Regions from separate parts of the Paenibacillus sp. SSG-1 genome, predicted to be linked through region 1. Evidence: predicted binding sites of a transcription regulator. Region 1 holds the regulator's gene; the other holds the start of a gene.

The links. The regulator NrdR, encoded in region 1, represses ribonucleotide reductase genes. The targets are predictions, from matches to a motif close to AACACNATATATNGTGTT.
Region 2: the regulator NrdR is predicted to act here: its motif matches at 1,627-1,644, upstream of nrdI (class Ib ribonucleoside-diphosphate reductase assembly flavoprotein NrdI).

The regions. Positions count from the first base shown of each region.
Region 1 covers NZ_MBRK01000001.1:500,080-503,484, forward strand. Annotated here, with positions in the region: gene coaE (dephospho-CoA kinase) at 1-350, shown strand, start outside; gene BCV73_RS02480 (lytic transglycosylase domain-containing protein) at 347-910, shown strand; gene BCV73_RS02485 (alpha/beta-type small acid-soluble spore protein) at 1,002-1,220, opposite strand; gene nrdR (transcriptional regulator NrdR) at 1,435-1,902, shown strand; tRNA gene BCV73_RS02495 (tRNA-Ala) at 2,138-2,210, shown strand; gene BCV73_RS02500 (AraC family transcriptional regulator) at 2,262-3,140, opposite strand; gene BCV73_RS02505 (Gfo/Idh/MocA family protein) at 3,307-3,405, shown strand, end outside.
Region 2 covers NZ_MBRK01000001.1:6,220,006-6,223,410, reverse strand. Annotated here, with positions in the region: gene nrdE (class 1b ribonucleoside-diphosphate reductase subunit alpha) at 1-1,201, opposite strand, end outside; gene nrdI (class Ib ribonucleoside-diphosphate reductase assembly flavoprotein NrdI) at 1,188-1,547, opposite strand; gene clpP (ATP-dependent Clp endopeptidase proteolytic subunit ClpP) at 1,973-2,569, opposite strand; tRNA gene BCV73_RS28330 (tRNA-Arg) at 2,778-2,852, opposite strand; gene BCV73_RS28325 (sugar-binding transcriptional regulator) at 3,093-3,405, shown strand, end outside.

The DNA.
Region 1 (3,405 bases):
ACGATATTACGCATCCTGCGATCCGTCAGGAAATCCGGGAGCAGATGCAGACCTTTGAACGGGAGCACCCGGACCGCCTGGTGGTGGTGGACATCCCGCTCCTGTTTGAATCGGGTCTGGAAGCGATGTTTGAGCAGGTCCTGCTGGTCTATGCCCCGTTTGAGGTTCAGGTGGAACGCCTGATGGAGAGGAATCGGCTGACGAAGGACGAAGCGGTCGCGCGGATTCGTTCCCAAATGGATATCGAAGAGAAGAAGAAGCGGGCCGACGTTGTGATCGACAACAGTGGACAACCTTCCGAGACGGAGCGCCAAGTGGATGAATTTTGGAACCGGAAGGGCCTGCTATGAAGTTTTTACGCAAAAAAAGAGTGCTTCTTCTGTTGTTTTTAGGATTTGTCGTCATCCTGTTTTTTAATACGAACTGGATGTCGTGGTTTTACCCGATACATTATAAAGAGAACATTCGCGAGCAGGCTGAGCGTTATGACGTCGACCCGTTCCTGGTGGCTTCGATTATCCGGGTGGAATCCAATTACAAGCTGGGCAAGGAGTCCAAGAAGGGGGCTCTCGGCCTGATGCAGTTAATGCCGGATACGGCCAATTGGGCGATGGAAAAGGCCAAGCTTCCCGAAGTGACGCTGGACCATATTAAGCATGAGCCGGAGGCCAGCATCGAAATCGGCACCTGGTATCTCAAAACGCTGTCGGAGCAGTTTAAAGGAAACCGGATTGCCGTGATCGCCGCATACAACGCGGGGCCTGGTAAAGTGGACGGTTGGCTGAAAAGGGGCGTATGGGACGGGACCTACGACTCGGTCAAAAATATTCCCATCGGGGAAACCCGGCACTACGTCCAGCGGGTCATTTATTACTACAATCAGTACACGCGGATATACAGCGAGTTTTAAAGGGAGTACTGTTCTGTCGCTAAACATAACAAAAGAAGCATTGGAGAAGCTAGGTTAGCGTCTCCAACACTTCTTCGGGTATCAAACCGAATTAGAATTGACCAGCCAGTTGTTGTTCAGCCAGGGTCACCAAACGTTTAGTGATAAGTCCCCCGATCGAACCGTTCTCATATGCAGTCATGTTGCCTTGGTATCCGTCTTGTGGGATGCTGATACCCAGTTCTTGAGCGACTTCATATTTCAATTGGTTCAGGGCTGCGGTAGCTTTAGGTACTACCAGGTTGTTGGAGCTGTTGTTGTTGGAAGCCATTGTTGTTCACCTCCTCGCTGTTTGTAAATGTATTATGTCTCGAAGCTCAAAAGTTCATTACTCTTTTTGAAAAGTTTTTGTTGGAAATTTAATACATTTCGGTGAGGCGGCAAGTTAATCCCTGACGGGATAAGGGTTCGCGGCATTCGGACCCTGTGAATGTTCGTGATTTTGTTCTATATACACCGTGATTTGCAAAGGAAGGGAGTTTACCATGAAATGTCCGTACTGTGATTATGCCGGCACGAAAGTGCTGGACTCACGGCCCGCTAACGAAAATAAATCGATCCGCCGCAGGCGTGAGTGCGAGAAGTGCAGCCGGCGCTTTACCACGTTTGAGATGGTGGAGGAAACGCCGCTGATGGTCATCAAGAAGGATGGAAGCCGGGAAGAGTTCAGCCGGGATAAAATCCTCCGCGGCCTGATTCGCGCCTGCGAGAAGCGCCCGGTATCTGTCGAGCAGCTCGACATGATCGTCTCCGAGGTGGAGAAATCACTGCGCAACACCGCCGTGGCGGAGGTGGAGAGCCGCCAGATCGGCGAGCTGGTGATGGAGCAGCTGTATCCCGTGGACGAGGTGGCTTATGTCCGCTTTGCGTCGGTTTACCGCCAATTTAAAGATATCAACATGTTCATGAAAGAGCTGAAGGGGCTGCTGTCCAAAAATACGGTGGAGGACTAACCGTTAAGGGGTATGCTGCTTTGCCGGTCCGTTACAGAGGATGCAACCATCTTAAAGAGCAAAAGGGCCTTCCAGGGCCTCTTTTGCTTTTGGCGGTGGCCATGGCATGGGAGCATAAGGCTGAACACTTGCATGAGCTCCAAATCTTTTTTTGAATTTTTTTGTTGACACATGCATAAATCTTTGATAAATTATAAGAGTCGCTGATACATAATAAATCAGTAGAAAATATTAAGGGGCCTTAGCTCAGCTGGGAGAGCGCATCGCTGGCAGCGATGAGGTCAGGGGTTCGATCCCCCTAGGCTCCATAGAAGAAAACCCTTGGGAATCAAGGGTTTTTTTGTTTGTCTTTTTTAATTTTAAGCCCTGGCCCACTTCTTCCGATACTGGTGTGGCGTAATGCCCATGCGCAGTTTGAACAATTTACAAAAATAAGAGCTGTTCGCTAAACCAATCTCCTCAGCAATGAGCGAGATTGGTTTTTTCGTGGTCGTTAACAGCAGAACGGATTGATGGACCCGGCGGGCCATGATGTATTCGGAGATGCTGATGCCTGTCGCCTCTTTGAAGAGATGCGAAACATGATAGGGAGATAAATGCAGCGACTTGGCCATGTCGTCCAGCCGAAACGGTAACGTATAGTTGGCCTCGATCCATGTCAATATGTGCTCCACTTGATGATTTTGGCGAAGGGCTGGTTTGGGCAGCCCGGCTTCCGTCCGCTGATTCCATACGTGTTGGATCGAACGGTACAGCATAACGAGAAATAAAGAAAATTCCTCATATCTTTCCGCCTCTGAAAGCGCGGGTAATTGATTATCCAAGCTTTTGTAGACAGCGTCCAGGATGTGGAGCTCATCCCCGGTGTCATACAAGCACGGAACAGGGAGTTCCCCTAAATACATGAATCGATAAAAGGTATGAAGCGAAGGCCATTTTTCAAAATAAGACTCAAACATCGTCGGTTCAAAGGTTACAAGGGAACGTTCAAAGCATTGGCCTTCGTCGTATTCGAGCTTGAGATGATGGAGCTGATAAGGCTGAAAAATGCAGAGCATGCCCGGTTTGATGTCGTAGCGGTTGTTATTGACGATCATCGCCCCTTTCCCTTGATGGATCAACAATATTTCCACCCCGAGATGGGAGTGGAAGGTTTCCTTATGCTCATCGTTGACGCTTTTTCGTTTATAGGCAAAATGCAGGGGCACCTCGCTATAGTTACCCGCTACAAAAGACATGGCCGCTGCCTCCTTCTTCCCCCGTATGTACTCGCTTTCGAATCTATTCTATCGCAGAACCGCAATCTAGTGTTATTTTTTCCCCCACAGCGAAGCACAATGTTCTCGCAGCTTCAGTTAATATCCTTATATGCCAATGAAGAAAGCTCAGGGGAGGTTAACCGAAATGATCAAGGTTGCGATTATTGGGACCGGGGCGATTTCGTCCGCTCATATCGAAGGTTATCTGCAGTTGAAGGAACGCTGCCAAATTGTTGCGTTATGC
Region 2 (3,405 bases), 5.7 Mb from region 1:
TGTCCCGGCGAATCACATCAGCGACACCGTAGTCGTTGATTTCCGAAGTCTCCTGCAGCTGGAAAATTTCCGTGCACAGGTTGGACATTTTGATCTGGCCGACATCCTTCAGCGCATGCACCTTGTTGGCGTTCGATTTATTCACGATGTACGGATAACCGGACTCGAGCTGGATCGAAGCGATTTTCGTCAGCATGTCGCGGGCGCTCATGACGGTTTTTTTCGTTACCTGGTCATTGGCGAGCAGCTCGTCGTACATTTCGTCCATGTCCAGGTCGTCCAGATGCTTGCCGTAGGCTTTGTACACCGAGTAAGGGCCAAAGACCACAAGCGGCTTGTTTTGGGCGGCGAGCTCGTAAAATTTATTCGGCACAATCAGCCCGATCGACAGCGTCTTGATGCGCAGCTTCTCGTCGGCGTTGATTTTCTTCGAATCAAGGAACTCGATGACATCCCAGCCGAAAATGTTATAGTATCCGGCACCCGAGCCTTTACGCTGGCCCATTTGGTCGGCATAGGAGAACGCGTCCTCCATCAGCTTCAGCACCGGCATGATGCCTTTGGCCGCTCCGGCCACGCCTTTGATCGGTTCGCCGCGCCCACGCAGCTTGGACAAATTGACGGCAACGCCGCCGCCGATTTTGGACAGCTGCATGCAGGTGCCGAGCACGTAGTTGATCGAATTGAGCGAATCGTCCATTTCCAGCAGGAAGCAGGAGACCAGCTCACCGCGGCGGCTTTTGCCGGCGTTGAGGAAAGTCGGGGTCGCTGGCTGCAGCCGCTGCTCGATCATCGCTTCGGCGATACGGAGCGCTTTACCGATATTCCCTTCGCCCAAGTACAGCGCCACGATGGCGACGCGGTCCGGATACTGCTCCAGGTACTGCTTCTTGTCGTTGGTTCTCATCGCATAGTCCTTGTAGAACTTCGAGATCGCCATGTAGGACTGGAATTGGAAGTCGCTGCTCCCCGTCAGGTTGAACACGGACTCGACTTCGTCGTAGGTATAATGCTCAAACACGTTCTCGTAGTAGTCGTTGCTGATCAGGTAATCCAGCTTCTCGCGCAGGGAGCCGAACTTCATCGTATCGCGCTCCACTTCCTCCATAAAGGCGGCAACCGCCTCCCGGTCCTTTTCCAATTGAAAGTAACCGTCCGATCCGCGCTGCATAATTTCGTTGTTGAGTTCAATATGCTTCAATGCTCCGCACCCTCTCTTTGAAAATCTCCGTATCCCGCATCGTTCCCGAAAGCTCAAACTTGGTGATGACCGGCACATGGTACATCTCCGATATCGTATCCGCGCTTTTGGCGAAACGAGGCCCCCAGTTCCGGTTGCCGCTGGCCGACACGCCGCGAAGCATGCGGTTGTTCTTCGACAGGAAGTTGGACACTTTCTCGGGCACCTGCCCAAAACCTGTTGTATACGTTACGAGCACGTAAGGCTCATTCACCTGCTCCTGCTCTTCGATCGGAATGGCTCTCATGTTCAGCTTGTTGACAAAGCGTCTGACATTGCCGGTCTTGGAATCATAGACGATTAGCATGATCCTTCACTCCTGAATAATGTTCTCTGCCGTGGTCACGGGCGCAAAAAAAACGTCTATTGACGTCATTGTAGATAACCACACCACATATCGTGGTCGTTATTCTTGTGATCACAGAATGGTTCAGCTTCGCTGAACATGAAATCCCTTAATCCCAGAACTACACCGATAGACTGGGATAGAGGGAAAATATGTTATATATACTATGCCGATGGAAATCAATATGTAGATGATATTTGGCATGTAGTAAGAATAATACATCAATATATTGATGTGGTCAAGCCTATGAGAATCATGTTCATGGGTGCGCTTGCAGCCTGCTTGACGCCTTGAAAAACAAAAAAACAGGGAGCCTCCCGGCGATCCGTAAGCGGATCGATTCGGGGAGATTCCCTGTTTTTCTTCGGTTCCAAAGCCGCGATTATTTACACGCCTTGGATTGGAGTGCTTTCCAGAACTTTATCGATCAGTCCGTATTCCTGCGCTTCAGCTGCGCTCATGAAGTAGTCACGGTCGGTGTCTTTCTCGATGCGCTCCAGCGGCTGTCCGGTACGTTCGGACAGGATGCGGTTCAAGGTGTCGCGCATTTTCAGAATGCGGCGGGCGCGGATTTCGATATCCGTAGCCTGGCCTTGCGCACCCCCGAGCGGCTGGTGGATCATGATCTCACTGTTCGGCAGGCCGAAGCGTTTGCCCTTGGCGCCGGCGTTCAGCAGGAACGCGCCCATGGAAGCGGCCAAGCCTACGCAGATGGTAGATACGTCCGGTTTGATGAACTGCATGGTATCGAAAATCGCCATACCGGCCGTAATGGATCCGCCGGGGCTGTTAATGTACAAATGGATGTCTTTCTCCGGATCTTCGGCTGCGAGGAACAGCAGCTGGGCGATGATAGAATTGGCGACCACGTCATTGACTTCGGTGCCCAGGAAAATGATGCGGTCTTTCAGCAAACGGGAATAGATGTCGTAAGCCCGTTCACCGCGGTTGCTTTGTTCGACGACCATAGGAATATAACTCACGTGGAAAACCTCCCTTAATTGGCTCAAAATAGGTCATTCTATACATACTGTTACCGTATTAACCACATGATAAACAATTTCAAACAAAAAGTCAAAGAAAGTCAAACTCGAGGTAAAAAAAATAGCCATCTGATTGGCTGTGGTACGTTTGGTTAAAAACATAACGTAGAACGGTTGCCGTTCTGCGTTCTCTTCTATTGAAGAAAAATGGCGCGCCCGCGAGGAATTGAACCTCGATCTCAGGCTTCGGAGGCCTACGTCATATCCATTGGACCACGGGCGCAAAATTCAATAGCAAGAGTTATTATATGATAGCTTGCCTCAAAATGCAAGGGTTAAGTTATTAATTTTTTTGGATCAGGAAAATGCTGTATAGGAGGAAAGGCTGATGTGAATTATAGTCAGTGGACTACTTGCAACCAGCGCCATTATTGAGTAGAATAGTGGTGGGACTTAAAACGTTGACCCGGGACATTTTAGGGCCAGGGGAGAGAGGGAAGCGAAGTTGCAGGAGTGGAAAGAAATGCGGGATATATTAGAGATACAAAAGCAGCTTCTGCCTGATCTCGTGGACGTTCTCAAGACCAGATATACCATTCTTCATCAGATCATGCTGTCGGAGCTGATCGGCCGGAGAACGCTCGCTGCATCCCTGCATATGACCGAGCGGGTGCTGCGGGCCGAGACGGATCTTCTCAAGTCCCAGGGCCTGATTGAGATCGAGAGCTCTGGGATGAGGGTCAGTGAGGCGGGAAGCAAGCTGCTCGAACAGATGGAGCCGATGGTGAAAGTGCTGTTCGGCCTCAATGATCTTGGCGAGAAGATCCGCCAGACGT